3 regions of the Klebsiella oxytoca genome follow, and region 3 is predicted to be linked to each of the others. Evidence: predicted binding sites of a transcription regulator. Region 3 holds the regulator's gene; each other region holds the start of a gene.
What was found. Region 3 encodes Fur, which represses iron uptake genes when iron is present. Its sites were predicted from a motif close to ATAATAATGAGAACNACTATCAA; they were not measured.

Region 1 (5,106 bases), 640 kb from region 3:
AATCAGCGAAGAGGACCAGGCAGAGATGGCGATCCAGGCTGGTATTGGTGAACAGCGTATCGATGATATCGCCGAGTTTCTGAATAGATGGGGTAATGAGTAACGCCTGCCAGAAGCGTTACGGGGAGCGTTTGAGTACTTAAGGCATTACCGTTGGTGGCGAGGATGCTGACGACAGGCAGAAAAATAAAGCTGGTCATAACGACCAGCTTTAGCAAATAGTTTAGAAACGGTATCCCGCAGAGAACATAAACACCCACGGATCCAGACGGATATCGTCGTGCTGCTTAACGCCGCCCAGCTTGTAGTCCGCTTTAGTATCGATATCCATGTACCATACCGACATGTTAATCAGCCAGTCACGGTTAATCAGATAGTCCAGCCCCACCTGCCCTGCTGCGCCCCAGGAATCTTTCAGGCTCAGATCGGAGATGCCCGTTCTCTTACCCGTATCGTTCACGCTTTCGTCAAAGAAGGTGGTGTAGTTGACACCTACGCCAACGTAAGGACGCAGTTTGCTACTGGAATCACCAAAGTACCACTGTGCCATTAAGGTCGGCGGTAAGTGGTGAACGGTAGCAATATTGCCGGTTGTTGCCGTTCCCACTTTATGACGGAACGGCGTGGCTGCCAGCAGCTCTACGCCGATATTATCCGTTGCCATATAGGTGAACGTCAGGCCCAGTTGCGTATTGTTGCTAACGTTAAAGCCGCCAAGACTGCCTAATGTGCCGCCAGCCCCTTCGGTCGGTCTGACCGTTGCCGAGCCCGCGCGAAGGAAAAACTCACCGGCTTCGTGCGCCCAGACGCTACCACCGGAAAGACTACTCAGAATAACAACCGCCGCTGCTAACTTTTTCATACCCACTTCCTCATTATGGTTATTCAGCGCAAGAATATACCTACAATAAAGTATGTTTGAACCAACATAGATCACATTAAGTCGGTAAATTTAACATTTATTGATCCAGATTAATTTTTACTTTCCTAATACAATCAGTGATAAACGTATCAAATCAATTTCATCGTTTTGGTTACTGAAGCAGGACTGCGCTGATTTCCTCTTCTATTTACAAAGATATACTTTGCGCACAGGAGCAGAGACTGCTACCCCGCCGCGATTTGCGGTACAATCGCCGGCTAGTTAACACCTGCAATACTCAAGGAGAATGCATGTCTATCACGGCAAAGTCCGTCTACCGTGACACCGGAAACTTTTTCCGCAATCAGTTCGTTACTATCCTGCTGATTGCGCTGTTATGCGCGTTCATTACGGTAGTACTTGGCCATGCCTTTTCACCCAGTGAAGAGCAGCTGTCGATATTGAGTCAGGGCGATAGCCTGGGGGGAAACGGCGGCCTGTTTGAGCTGGTTCAGAGCATGACGCCGGATCAACAACAGATCCTGCTGCGTGCATCCGCCGCCTCTACCTTCTCCGGTCTCGTGGGTAACGCCATTCTTGCTGGCGGCGTTCTGCTGATGATTCAGATGATCTCCGCAGGTCAGAGAGTCAGCGCGCTGCGCGCGATTGGCGCTTCCGCGCCGGTGCTGCCAAAGCTGCTGCTGCTGATCCTGTTGACCACGTTTGTCGTCCAGCTGGGGATGATGCTGGTGGTGGTGCCGGGCGTCCTGCTGGCTATCGTGCTCTCTTTTGCGCCGGTGATGCTGGTGCAGGATAAAATCGGCATCTTCAACGCCATGCGTAGCAGTATGCGTTTGGCCTGGGCCAACGTACGGCTGGTAGCCCCGGCGATTATCGGCTGGCTGCTGGCAAAAACTCTGCTGCTGCTGTTTGCATCCAGCTTCGCTGTGCTTACGCCAAACGTCGGGGCAGTGGTAATAAATACCCTCAGCAATCTGATCTCTGCATTATTGCTGATCTATTTATTCCGCTTGTATATGCTTATTCGCCATTAATTTAATCCGGGCCGGGCTCACCCCGGCCACCCTGAACGACGGAACCGATGTATGAAGCAGTTTCTGGATTTTTTACCGCTGGTAGTCTTCTTCGTATTCTACAAGCTTTATGATATCTACGCCGCGACAACGGCGTTAATCATCGCCACCGCCATCGTGCTGATTTACAGCTGGGTGCGCTATCGCAAAGTCGAGAAAATGGCGCTGATTACCTTTGTTCTGGTCGCCGTTTTCGGCGGGCTGACCATCTTCTTCCATAACGACGAGTTTATTAAGTGGAAGGTCACGGTAATTTACGTTCTGTTTGCCAGCGCGCTGCTGTTTAGCCAGTGGGTAATGAAGAAGCCGCTGATCCAGAGCATGTTGGGTAAAGAGCTGACGCTGCCGCAGCAGGTGTGGTCGCGGCTGAATCTGGCCTGGGCGGTGTTTTTCATCCTCTGCGGACTGGCGAATATCTATATCGCTTTCTGGTTGCCGCAGAATATCTGGGTCAACTTCAAGGTCTTCGGTCTGACGGCCCTGACGCTGGTGTTCACCCTGCTGAGCGGCGTTTACATTTATCGCCATATGCCGCAGGACGACAATCACTAAACTGCTATTCCTCCGGCACGCAGCTCTGCGTGCCGTTTTTTCGATCGTACACCCACTTTTATGCTTTCAGCGTCTGGCCAAAGCCCGCCGGATTCTCCAGAATATCTACTTAATACCGGAAGGTTGCGGCAATTGTGAGGATTTTATGGAGATTAACGGCACATTATTGTAATGATAATCGTTATCATTGATATTCTCGATCTCAATTCATCCCGTTTTGATATGGATATTTATAATGAGACCGCAGAAACAACACCTAGCCACTCCCCTTGCTCTCGCCATCGCAGGCTTATTTAGTCCGGGTGGTTTCGCCGAAGAAGTGGAGCAGGATACCGAAACGATGGTGATCCTGGGAACCGCCGAAGAAGCGCTGAAGCAGCAGCCGGGCGTCTCAATCATCACCGCGGAAGATATCGCTAAAGATCCTCCGGTTAACGATCTCTCAGAAATAATTCGTAAGATGCCCGGCGTAAACCTGACCGGCAACAGCGCCAGCGGCAGTCGGGGCAACAATCGTCAAATCGATATTCGCGGTATGGGGCCGGAAAACACGCTAATTCTTATTGATGGCGTCCCCGTCACCTCCCGCAACTCGGTACGCTATAGCTGGCGCGGCGAACGTGATACTCGCGGCGACAGCAACTGGGTGCCGCCAGAAATGGTTGAACGTATTGAAGTTCTGCGCGGCCCCGCCGCCGCACGCTACGGCTCTGGCGCCGCGGGCGGCGTTGTCAATATTATCACGAAACGCCCCACCAACGACTGGCACGGCTCGCTCTCGCTCTATACTAATCAGCCGGAAAATAATAAAGAAGGCTCCACGAACCGGGCTAACTTCAACCTCAATGGACCGCTGGCGGGGGATGCCCTGACCATGCGGCTGTACGGCAACATCAATAAAACTGAACCCGATGCCTGGGATATTAACCACGCGCAAAATGATTCTTATGCCGCAGGCCGCGAAGGTGTGCGCAACAAAGATATTAACGCCCTGCTTTCATGGAAAGTAACGCCCCAGCAGATTGTTGATTTCAGCTATGCCTATAGCCGCCAGGGCAACATCTATGCCGGAGATACGCAGTACAGCAACGGCAACGTCAGCCCAAATGGCCTGGTCGATTCTCTGTATGGCCATGAGACTAACCGCATGTACCGTCAGACCTGGGGCCTGACCTATAACGGGATCTGGGACTGGGGGCAGTCGAAAGCCGGCGTCTACTACGAGAAAACTAACAACACCCGCCTGCAGGAAGGAACGACCGGACGCGTAGAGGGGATGATTAACAGCGATGTCTATGATACCAGCCGTCTGGAGTCGTGGCGCTCAACCGGCGAGCTGAATATTCCATTCACCTGGCTTGCAGAACAGACCCTGACCCTGGGTATGGAGTGGAATCGCGACGATCTAAACGATCCGGCATCGATGCAGGCCACCAGCGCGACGGAAGCGATTCCCGGCACTTCCGGCAACCCTGCGGAGCGCAGCACAAAAAATAGCGCCACCCTGACCGGTATTTATCTCGAAGATAATATTGAAGCCGTACCGGGCACGAACATTATTCCCGGTCTGCGCTTCGACTATCATAACGATTTTGGTAGCAACTGGAGCCCAAGCCTGAACCTGTCGCAGGATCTGGGTGATATGTTTAAGGTCAAGGCGGGCATTGCCCGGGTGTTTAAAGCGCCAAACCTGTATCAGTCCAGCGAAGGGTATTTGTTATCCACCCGCGGTAACGGCTGCCCGAACAGTATCGCCAACGGCAGCTGCTATCTTCTCGGTAATCCGGATCTTGACCCTGAAATCAGCATTAACAAAGAGATCGGCCTTGAGTTTAATCTGAACGGCTATAACGCCGGGATCACCTGGTTTCGCAACGATTATAAAAATAAAATCGTCTCCGGTACCGAGGTACTGGGTAATACCGCCAGCGGCGCAAATATTCTCCAGTGGCAGAACGGCGGCAAAGCGGTGGTTGAAGGTCTCGAGGGTACCCTGCTGGTTCCGGTGATTGCAGATACGCTCAGCTGGCGAACCAATGCCACTTATATGATCACATCGGAAAACAAAGAGACTGGCAACCCGCTGTCCGTTATTCCGAAATATACCATCAACAGCATGCTCGACTGGCAGGTTACCAGCAAGCTTTCAGCCAACGTCAACTGGACTCTGTACGGTCGACAGAAACCACGCGAATATGCGGAAACACGCAACGAGACGGGAGTACTGGCGACCAATGAAGTCGGCGCCTATTCCGTGGTTGGCATTGGCGGCAACTATCAGCTGATGAAAGATCTGCGCCTGAACGCCGGGATCGGCAACCTTTTCGATAAGCGGATTTATCGAGAAAACGCCGGGGCTTCGACCTATAACGAACCAGGACGAGCTTATTACGCGGGCGTGACCCTCTCCTTCTGAACCCTCACGCCCGCGCAGGCGGGCGTCTTCCCCTATTTTCTCGACGCCGTTTTCATAGTAGCATCGCGCCCGATCATCTTTGACTAGTCCCGAGTATAGAATGACAACAACAGATCTCGCGCCGAAGGGCGAATTGGTTTTACGCACCCTGGCGATGCCGGCGGACACGAATGCTAACGGCG
Region 2 (5,106 bases), 1.5 Mb from region 3:
TGAGCAATTTCGCATCTGTGTCTTAATGGAGGCGAAAGCCCGTTCGACCGCGCGAAGTTCAAGGATTGCGAAGGAGGAGGTGGTTAATCGAGCAAAACGCTAATAATTAACAATACGACCATACACATCGACATGACATCTGTTTCTATATCCATAATTCAGTACTACACACGTTCCCGAACGGCCGCCGCGCGGCATGGCGTTTAAAGATGAAAGAAATCTAGCAGCGCATTTTACATGAGCCAGTCAGCGGTGAATAAATCTTTATTTCTGTGAAATGAACGCACTTATAATGAAAATGAATAGAATTTGTTGCATGAATGCATTCAGCGCAGGAGAAGGGGGTTCTGCCCCTCCCGATGCCCGCCAAAGAGGGGCTCAGGAAGAGAGCAAGCCAGCGCCACAAGACGTTAAGAAGGCGATGCTGAAGATATAGATCCCCGGGATGCCTTATTTGCGTCATGTATCAATGCGCATGCCCGGCATATTGATTGTCGCTGCTGTGGCTGGTGTATTTAGCGAGATTGTCGGGCCGACCGGTGTTCAATGCGCTCGCTCAGGCGCGATGTACACGGGGTCGACCCTCTTAAGACATATAGAAGTAATTGAGAATGGTTTTATCTGCTTAGTCGGTGCGTTTATCTTTGGCGGCGTCCAGTTGATCGACTGCTGCTTGATTGATTTTATCCTCATGGGTATGAATCAATTGAGTGAGCGCAATTTGCTCCTGAAATTTTGCCAGCAAGAGCTCCGCGTCGGATTTAAGCATATCCTCGGATGATTCCAGCACCGAGTTTATCGCTTTTGTGACATTCCCAACCAACTCGGCGACGCCTCCTTCCTCACCCACGGCGAGCATTAATGCGCTTATCAGCAATGACTGCGCTTCAACCTGTGCGGCAAGCTGCTTGTTTTCTGCGTCCATAGAGGAAATTTTCGCAATAATGCTGAGAATGACATTATTCATGATGTTCCTTAAATCAATAAGTTAAGCCGAATTTTATGCTGGCTATCTTCGTTGCAGGATCAGCGAAATATCCATTGATAGTCAATATGCCAGAAAATATATCATCAGCGGTAGTAGGGGATTCTCTATATCTGACGATGGTTGAAAATAGCTGATTATTGACCTGCTTGCGCCGTTGGCCGCGTTTATCCCGTATTGCACATGCCCTCTGGGCGTAACTCGTTGAAAGCTCAGACAAGTAGATCGAAAGTGCTATTTTCGCTGCCTATCTTATAAATCGGTATTTTCGATGCATCTTTTCCATTGCTCCTAACAGCCCGCTATGAAAGAAAATAACTTATTATTTTTCAAAATATTAAAGCATGAATCTGCGGGCTGAAATGACGATAAACAGGGTCTATGCTTATAAAAAGAGCAATAAATGAGCCTGAGGGGAGAATACCCCTTCTCCGGATGGGTTGAAGTGATAATCATTATCACTAACATAACGAGTAAGCCCTGATGGCATCAACCTATGAGGTAGAGCGATGGATTCACAAACAGGAACTTTTAATCCCGACGATTTTAGCTGGCGCGGCCTGGCGATGACCCCTGCCGCCGCCGCCCATATTCGCGAGCTGGTCCACAAGCAGCCTGACATGCAGGGGCTGCGTTTAGGCGTTAAAACCAGCGGCTGCGCCGGTTTTGGCTACGTCCTTGAACTTATTGCCGAACCGGCAAAAGACGATCTGCTCTTTGAGCGCGATGGCGCGAAGCTATGGGCGCCGCTGCAGGCCATGCCGTTTATCGATGGTACCGAGCTCGATTATGTACGCGAAGGCTTAAATCAAATTTTTAAGTTTCATAACCCTAAAGCTCAGCACGAATGCGGCTGCGGCGAGAGTTTTGGCGTTCAGGCGGAGTAACTATGTCTCGTAATACTGAAGCAACTGACGATGTCAAAACCTGGAGCGGCGGGCCACTCAACTATAAAGAGGGCTTTTTCACCCAGCTACAGACCGATGAGCTGGCGAAAGGCATAAACGAAGAGGTGGTTCGGGCGATTTCCGCACGCCGTAATGAGCCAGAATGGATGCTCGAATTTCGTCTGAACGCCTTTAAAGCCTGGCAGGCGATGGAAGAGCCGCACTGGCTGAAGGCGCACTACGACAAGCTAAACTATCAGGATTACAGCTATTACTCAGCGCCCTCCTGCGGCAACTGCGATGATACCTGCGCCTCTGAGCCCGGAGCGCTGCAGCAAACCGGTTCCAGCGCGTTTCTGACCAGTGAAGTTGAAGAGGCATTTAACCTTCTCGGCGTGCCGGTGCGTGAAGGGCGGGAAGTCGCCGTTGATGCCATCTTTGACTCGGTTTCCGTGGCGACCACCTATCGTGAAAAGCTGGCGGAGCAGGGAATTATTTTCTGTTCCTTCGGTGAAGCGATTCACGATCATCCGGAACTGGTGAAGAAATACCTCGGCACCGTGGTACCGGGCAATGATAACTTCTTTGCCGCTCTTAACGCGGCGGTAGCCTCCGACGGCACCTTTATCTATGTGCCCAAAGGCGTGCGCTGCCCGATGGAGCTGTCGACCTATTTCCGCATTAATGCGGAAAAAACCGGCCAGTTTGAACGCACCATTCTGATCGCCGACGAAGGCAGCTACGTGAGCTACATTGAAGGCTGCTCGGCACCGGTGCGCGATAGCTACCAGCTGCACGCGGCGGTAGTCGAAGTGATCATTCATAAAGACGCCGAGGTGAAATACTCCACGGTGCAAAACTGGTTTCCCGGTGACAACAACACCGGCGGGATCCTCAACTTCGTCACCAAGCGCGCCCTCTGCGAAGGCGAGAACAGCAAAATGTCGTGGACCCAGTCGGAAACCGGCTCGGCGATTACCTGGAAGTATCCAAGCTGCATCCTGCGCGGGGATAACTCCATCGGTGAGTTCTTCTCGGTAGCGCTGACCAGCGGCCACCAGCAGGCGGACACCGGCACCAAAATGATTCATATCGGCAAAAACACGCGGTCGACGATTATTTCGAAGGGAATTTCCGCCGGTCACAGCCAGAACAGCTATCGCGGTCTGGTCAAAATCATGCCGACCGCGACCAACGCGCGCAACTTCACCCAGTGTGATTCCATGCTGATTGGCCCGGACAGCGGGGCGCATACCTTTCCGTATGTGGAGTGTCGTAATAACAGCGCTCAGCTGGAACACGAAGCGACCACCTCACGTATTGGTGAAGATCAGCTGTTTTACTGCCTGCAGCGAGGGATCAGCGAAGACGATGCCATTTCAATGATCGTCAACGGTTTCTGTAAAGACGTTTTCTCCGAGCTGCCGCTGGAGTTCGCCGTAGAAGCGCAGAAATTACTGGCGATTAGCCTTGAACACAGCGTCGGCTGATAACAAAGGAAATAAGATGTTAAGTATAAAAAATTTGCAGGTCGCCGTTGAAGACAAAGAGATCCTGCGCGGGCTGAATCTGGAGGTTCGCCCCGGCGAAGTGCACGCCATCATGGGGCCGAACGGCTCCGGGAAAAGTACGCTCTCTGCCACGCTTGCCGGGCGCGAAGACTATGAAGTGACCGGCGGCAGCGTGGAATTCAAAGGCAAAGATCTGCTGGAGCTGGCTCCGGAAGATCGCGCCGGTGAAGGCATCTTTATGGCCTTCCAGTATCCGGTGGAAATTCCCGGCGTCAGCAATCAGTTTTTCCTGCAAACCGCGCTGAATGCCGTTCGCAGCTACCGCGGCCAGGAGCAGCTTGACCGTTTTGACTTCCAGGATCTGATGGAGGACAAAATTAAGCTGCTGAAGATGCCCGAAGATCTGTTGACCCGCTCGGTTAACGTCGGCTTCTCCGGCGGTGAGAAAAAGCGCAACGATATCCTGCAGATGGCGGTGCTGGAGCCCGAGCTGTGCATTCTGGACGAGTCGGACTCCGGGCTGGATATCGACGCGCTGAAGATTGTTTCTGACGGCGTCAACTCGCTGCGCGACGGCAAGCGCTCATTTATTATCGTCACCCACTATCAGCGCATTCTTGACTATATCAAACCTGATTACGTCCACGTGCTGTATCAGGGGCGGATCGTCAAATCCGGCGATTTTACTCTGGTCAAACAACTGGAGGAGCAGGGCTATGGCTGGCTTACCGAACAGCAGTAACGCGCTGCAGCAGTGGCACCATCTGTTTGAGTCGCAAAGCGGTCAGCGCAGTCCGCAGGCGCACCAGCACCTGCAGCAGCTGTTGCGCCTGGGACTGCCGACGCGTAAGCATGAAAACTGGAAATATACGCCGCTGGATGCGTTGCTGAACCAGAGGTTTGTTGTCGCGGAGCCGCAGACGCTGACGGCGGAACAACGCGATGCGCTGGCGCTGAAGCTGGAGGCATGGCGGCTGGTCTTTATTGACGGGCAATATAGCGCAAACCTGAGCGACGATCTGACCTCCAGCGGCTATGAAGTGCGGGTGGATAATGGGCGTCAGCAGCTGCCGGAGGCCGTTCAGCCCGAAGTGTTTCTGCATTTGACGGAAAGCCTTGCCGCCAGCGTCACCCATATTAAGGTCGGGCGTAATCAGCGCCCTGAAAAACCGTTGCTGATTGTTCACATGACGCGCGGGCTGACGAGCGATGAAATGAATACCGCTCACTATCGCCATCATCTGGAGCTGGAGAGCGGCGCAGAGGCAACGATCGTCGAACATTATCTGAGCCTTAACGATGAGCGCCACTTTACCGGCGCAAGGCTGACGATGAGCGTGGCGGATAACGCGCATCTGCAGCATACTAAGCTGGCGTTTGAAAATGCGCAGAGCTACCACTTTGCCCATAACGATCTGGCGCTCGGGCGCGATGCTTCGGCGTTCAGCAGCAGTTTTCTGCTCGGAAGCGCGGTGCTGCGTCACCACACCAGCGCGCAGCTGAACGGTGAAAACAGTAACCTGCGGATTAACTCGCTGGCGATGCCGGTCAACAACGAAGTGTGCGACAGCCGCACCTGGCTCGATCACAAGGTTGGATACTGTAACAGCCGCCAGCTACATAAAACTATCGTCAACGACAAAGGACGTGCGGTGTTTAATGGTCTGATTAACGTCGCGCAACATGCGATCAAAACCGATGGCCAGATGACCAACAACAACCT
Region 3 (5,106 bases):
CTGGCCGCATCCGGCGCAGTTTATCCCCGGCGGCAACTCCCCTTACGTCACCGATGAATATCGTGACGCCCTGTTGGCTCAATTTCCCCAGGCGCGCGCGCACGTTATCGCCGGAGCCGGACACTGGGTGCATGCCGAGAAACCGGAAGCCGTTATCCGCGCTATTCGACGTTATTTAGCCACCATCGGCGGGTAACTGCTTAAAATATGCCCGACCGCGCGGCTTAATGCCCGCGGTCGTTGGCGCAGCTCGTCGCCTGATGTATTATGGCGCGCTATCTGCGTCGGCTACTCCCGACAGCTTGTTTCCCCCGAAGTCACTCTGAATCATGGCAAAAGAACAAACGGACCGTACGACATTAGATTTGTTCGCAACTGAGCGTCGGCCGGGCAGACCGAAAACCAATCCGCTTTCGCGCGATGAACAGCTGCGCATCAACAAACGCAACCAGCTTAAACGCGACAAAGTCCGCGGCCTCAAGCGCGTTGAGCTAAAGCTGAATGCCGATGCGGTGGATGCGCTTAACGAGCTGGCGGAAGCCCGTAATATGAACCGCAGCGATCTCATTGAAGAGATGCTGATGAACCAGCTGGCAGCCCTGCGCGACCAGGATAAAGCCTAAAACCCTCAAAAAGTCAGCTTTCATGTAGCAGAGTGTGCAGTTGGGCGTGATTGCTGTTTCCGCGCCTTTCTCTGTTCTGCTATCATTGCCCCTATCTGCGGGCATTACGCCCACTACCACATCATTAAGTTTCAAGAGGTTATTTTACTCATGGCAATCATCGGCATCTTTTTTGGCAGCGACACCGGCAACACCGAAAATATTGCAAAAATGATTCAAAAGCAGCTTGGTAAAGATGTTGCTGATGTTCACGACATTGCCAAAAGCAGCAAAGAGGATCTGGAAGGTCACGATATCCTGCTGCTCGGCATTCCGACCTGGTACTATGGTGAAGCCCAGTGCGATTGGGACGATTTTTTCCCGACCCTGGAAGAGATCGACTTCAATGGCAAACTGGTTGCCCTTTTTGGCTGCGGCGATCAGGAAGACTATGCTGAATACTTCTGTGATGCTCTGGGTACCATTCGCGACATCATCGAACCGCGCGGCGCGACTATCGTTGGCCACTGGCCGACCGCCGGCTACCATTTTGAAGCCTCTAAAGGTCTGGCGGATGACCACCACTTTGTTGGCCTGGCCATCGATGAAGATCGTCAGCCGGAACTGACCAACGAACGCGTGGAAAAATGGGTAAAACAGATTTCTGAAGAGCTGCATCTTGAAGAAATCAAGAATGCCTGAGTCTGAACGGCATAATCATCAGATTTTGCCTAATCTATAGATAAAAGCAATCGAAGTTATAGCTACAAGTTTTTAACTTTTAGTCACATATCTGTACAATGTCCTCTGATTTAACGAGGTCGCGTGAAGCACTTTGTAGCGAGTGCCTCGTTTTTGACAGCATACAAGGCCCGATGCTTGCAGTTTTCATTTCACCATGGCAGTTCTATAATGAGACGCATTACATCGGGTGATTCTCTGTATTACTTCCGCAGATGGAAGTAGATCGTTTAGCAACAGGACAGATTCCGCATGACTGACAACAATACCGCATTAAAGAAGGCTGGCCTGAAAGTGACTCTTCCAAGATTAAAAATCCTGGAAGTCCTTCAGGAACCGGATAACCATCATGTCAGTGCGGAAGACTTATACAAACGCCTGATCGATATGGGCGAAGAGATTGGCCTGGCGACCGTCTATCGCGTACTCAACCAGTTCGACGACGCCGGTATCGTCACCCGTCATAATTTCGAAGGCGGTAAATCCGTTTTTGAACTGACGCAGCAGCATCATCACGATCACCTTATCTGCCTCGACTGCGGCAAAGTGATCGAATTTAGCGATGACTCAATTGAAGCGCGCCAGCGTGAAATTGCCTCCAGGCACGGTATTCGCCTGACTAACCACAGCCTGTACCTTTACGGTCACTGTGCAGAAGGCGACTGCCGCGAAGATGAACATGCTCACGATGCGGCAGAGAAATAATCACCGCAGCGTATAACGTTAAAAGCCAACCTTCAGGTTGGCTTTTTTTTGCTCTGAATATGATCCCCCTCTTCCTCTCGCGCCTCAATACATTTACTGTCAGTGGATCCAGCCTTGTACGGAGAGTCGACATGGAGCTTCGCCAGCTACGCTATTTTGTCCGCATTATCGAAACCGGCAGCATGGGCCGCGCCGCCCTAGATCTGAATATCGGTGTCTCCGCGCTTAGCCAACAAATGGCGCGTCTGGAGAACGAACTTGCTATTCGCCTGCTGCAACGAACATCGCGCGGCGTGATGCCGACCAGCGCTGGCCTTGCCTTTTACTCTCAGGCGCAGCTGGCTCTGCGTCATGCTGATGATGCGGTTCTCGCCGCGCGCGAAGCGCGCCTTTCCGGCCACGTCAGCGTCGGTATGGCCCCAAGCACCGCCTCTGTTCTGGGGGTGCCTTTTATTAACGCGATGCGCGAAAGCTATGCCGATGTCCGCCTGCATTTAGTCGAAAGCCTCTCCGGCAACCTTGAGCGAATGATCAATACCCGTCAGCTTGATTTAGCCATCGTGTTCCAGAAGGAGAAGCTTATGCGCTGGAGCGCCAGACCCATTCTCGAAGAGCGTCTGTTCCTGATAGGTACCCACGAAGTGCTGGCTCCCCTTCCCGACGCGAGCATCTCGCCAGGCCAGCTGGCCGCTATCCCGTTGATTATGCCAAGCCAGGGGCATGGTCTGCGCGGCAGGCTCGAGTCTATCTGCCAGGAACACTCCCTTAACATTGATGTGGTAGCTGAAATCGACGGTCTGGCGCTGCTGATGCGCGCCGTCCGCGACGGACTCGGCGCTACTCTGCAGCCTGGGGCAGCCATTTCTCATCTCGACAACGAGGCGCTGAGAGTGATCGGTGTCGACAATCCGATACTCAGTCGGCCTAATTTTCTCGTCAGTCTCTCTGATGATGAACTGACGCCAGCAGGCCTTGCGGCGCGAGTGATACTGACAAAAGTCATGCGTCAGCTCGTTGAATCAGGCCGCTGGCCGGGCGCCAGTCTTTACGCTCACTAAACCCCCCTTTAGCAATACGCCATAGCGGCTTGCCGGCCTGAGCACCTACATTTCCATTACAAATTTAACAATAAAGCAAACCGTAATGGAGCCAAAAATGGTGGATGTACTGGTGATTGGCGGCGGCAATGCCGCATTATGCGCCGCCTTAACCGCCCGGGAAGCTGGCGCGTCCGTGCTGCTGCTGGAGGCCGCACCGCGGGAATGGCGAGGCGGAAACTCTCAGCACACGCGAAATCTTCGCTGTATGCATGATGCTCCGCAGGATGTTTTAGTCGACAGCTATCCGGAAGAAGAATACTGGCAGGATCTGCTGCGCGTTACCGATGGCAACACCAACGAAACGCTGGCGCGGCTGGTGATCCGCACCTCATCTGAATGCCGCGACTGGATGCGCCAGCATGGCGTTAACTTCCAGCCGCCGCTGTCCGGCGCCCTGCACGTGGCCCGCACTAACGCCTTTTTTATGGGCGGCGGTAAAGCGCTGATAAACGCCTATTACCGCAGCGCAGAACAGTTGGGCGTGCAGATCCGTTACAACACGCCGGTGCAGGCGCTTGAATTACACAACGGCGAATTCGTCGCCGCGCTGGCGGGTGAAGAGAGGATCGCGGCGAAAACCTGCGTCCTCGCCGCGGGCGGGTTTGAATCTAACCGCGAGTGGCTGCGCGAAGCCTGGGGACAGAACGAGCGTGGCGAATGGCCAGCCGATAACTTTCTCATCCGCGGAACCCGCTTCAACCAGGGCGTCCTGCTCAAATTTATGATCGAGGCAGGGGCTGACATCATCGGCGATCCGTCACAGTCACACTGCGTCGCGATTGACGCCCGGGCGCCGCTCTATGATGGCGGCATCTGCACGCGCGTGGACTGCGTGTCGTTGGGTGTGGTTGTCAACCGCGATGCCGAGCGCTTTTATGATGAGGGCGAGGATTTCTGGCCTAAACGCTATGCCATCTGGGGACGGCTGGTCGCCCACCAGCCCGGCCAAATCGGTTACTCGATCATCGACAGCAAAGCGATCGGTCATTTTATGCCGCCCGTTTTTCCCGGAGCCCAGGCCAATACTATCGCCGAACTGGCTCGCCAGCTGGGGCTGGACGCGGAACGACTGTCGCAAACCATCGCCCGCTATAACGCCGCCTGTACGCCCGGCCAGTTCGATCATACCCGCCTTGATAACTGCGCGACATCAGACCTGACGCCGCCGAAAACCCACTGGGCGCGGCCCATCGATACGCCGCCCTACTACGGTTATGCGTTACGTCCAGGGATCACTTTCACCTATCTCGGACTCTATGTTAATGAACGCTCCGCCGTCCATTTTGCAGGCAAGCCCAGCCGTAACCTGTTCGTGGCCGGTGAAATGATGGCCGGCAACGTACTGGGCAAAGGCTATACCGCCGGGGTGGGCATGTCGATTGGTACTACATTCGGTTGCATTGCCGGCCAGCAAGCCGCCCATGCGGCACAGCAGGAGACACAGCATGAAGTCGCTTGAAAAGCTGATCATTGACGCACAAATCATCACTGAACCAGAAGCGGAAGTTGAAAGGGTGATGCAGGTGTGTAACGCCTGCCGTTATTGTGAAGGGTTTTGCGCCGTATTTCCGGCGATGACCCAGCGCCTCGCCTTTGGCAAAGCGGATATTAACTACCTGGCCAACCTGTGCCACAACTGCGGTGCCTGCCTGCACGCTTGCCAGTACGCGCCGCCGCATGAGTTTGCCATTAACGTTCCGAAAGCGATGGCGGAAGTGCGACTGGAAACCTATCAACATTATGCTCAGCCCGCGGCTTTCGGCAGCCTGTATCGTCGGGCTGGCGTAACCACGGTGCTGGCTCTGATTGCCGGTTTGATCCTCTTTTTACTGCTGGCGATGGGGCTCAAAGGCTCACTGCTTCATCCACCGCTGGCCGGCGATTTTTACCAGATATTTCCCCATAACCTGCTGGCGTGGATGTTTGGCTCGGTCTTCATTCTGGCCATCGGTTTACTG

Region 1: GJ746_RS10730 (TonB-dependent siderophore receptor) is a predicted target of Fur. The motif match lies at 2,680-2,702, and genes of this name have one in related genera.
Region 2: sufA (Fe-S cluster assembly scaffold SufA) is a predicted target of Fur. The motif match lies at 1,431-1,453, and genes of this name have one in related genera.

Annotation. Positions count from the first base shown of each region.
Region 1 covers NZ_CP046115.1:2,325,356-2,330,461, reverse strand. The annotation lists gene GJ746_RS10750 (DUF2543 family protein) at 1-103, shown strand, start outside; gene ompW (outer membrane protein OmpW) at 224-862, opposite strand; gene GJ746_RS10740 (YciC family protein) at 1,174-1,917, shown strand; gene GJ746_RS10735 (septation protein A) at 1,969-2,508, shown strand; gene GJ746_RS10730 (TonB-dependent siderophore receptor) at 2,744-4,924, shown strand; gene yciA (acyl-CoA thioester hydrolase YciA) at 5,025-5,106, shown strand, end outside.
Region 2 covers NZ_CP046115.1:3,143,309-3,148,414, reverse strand. The annotation lists gene iraP (anti-adapter protein IraP) at 626-967, opposite strand; gene sufA (Fe-S cluster assembly scaffold SufA) at 1,495-1,872, shown strand; gene sufB (Fe-S cluster assembly protein SufB) at 1,875-3,362, shown strand; gene sufC (Fe-S cluster assembly ATPase SufC) at 3,379-4,125, shown strand; gene sufD (Fe-S cluster assembly protein SufD) at 4,100-5,106, shown strand, end outside.
Region 3 covers NZ_CP046115.1:1,689,833-1,694,938, reverse strand. The annotation lists gene ybfF (esterase) at 1-196, shown strand, start outside; gene ybfE (LexA regulated protein) at 330-623, shown strand; gene fldA (flavodoxin FldA) at 774-1,304, shown strand; gene fur (ferric iron uptake transcriptional regulator) at 1,596-2,048, shown strand; gene tcuR (tricarballylate utilization LysR family transcriptional regulator TcuR) at 2,180-3,106, shown strand; gene tcuA (FAD-dependent tricarballylate dehydrogenase TcuA) at 3,204-4,607, shown strand; gene tcuB (tricarballylate utilization 4Fe-4S protein TcuB) at 4,594-5,106, shown strand, end outside.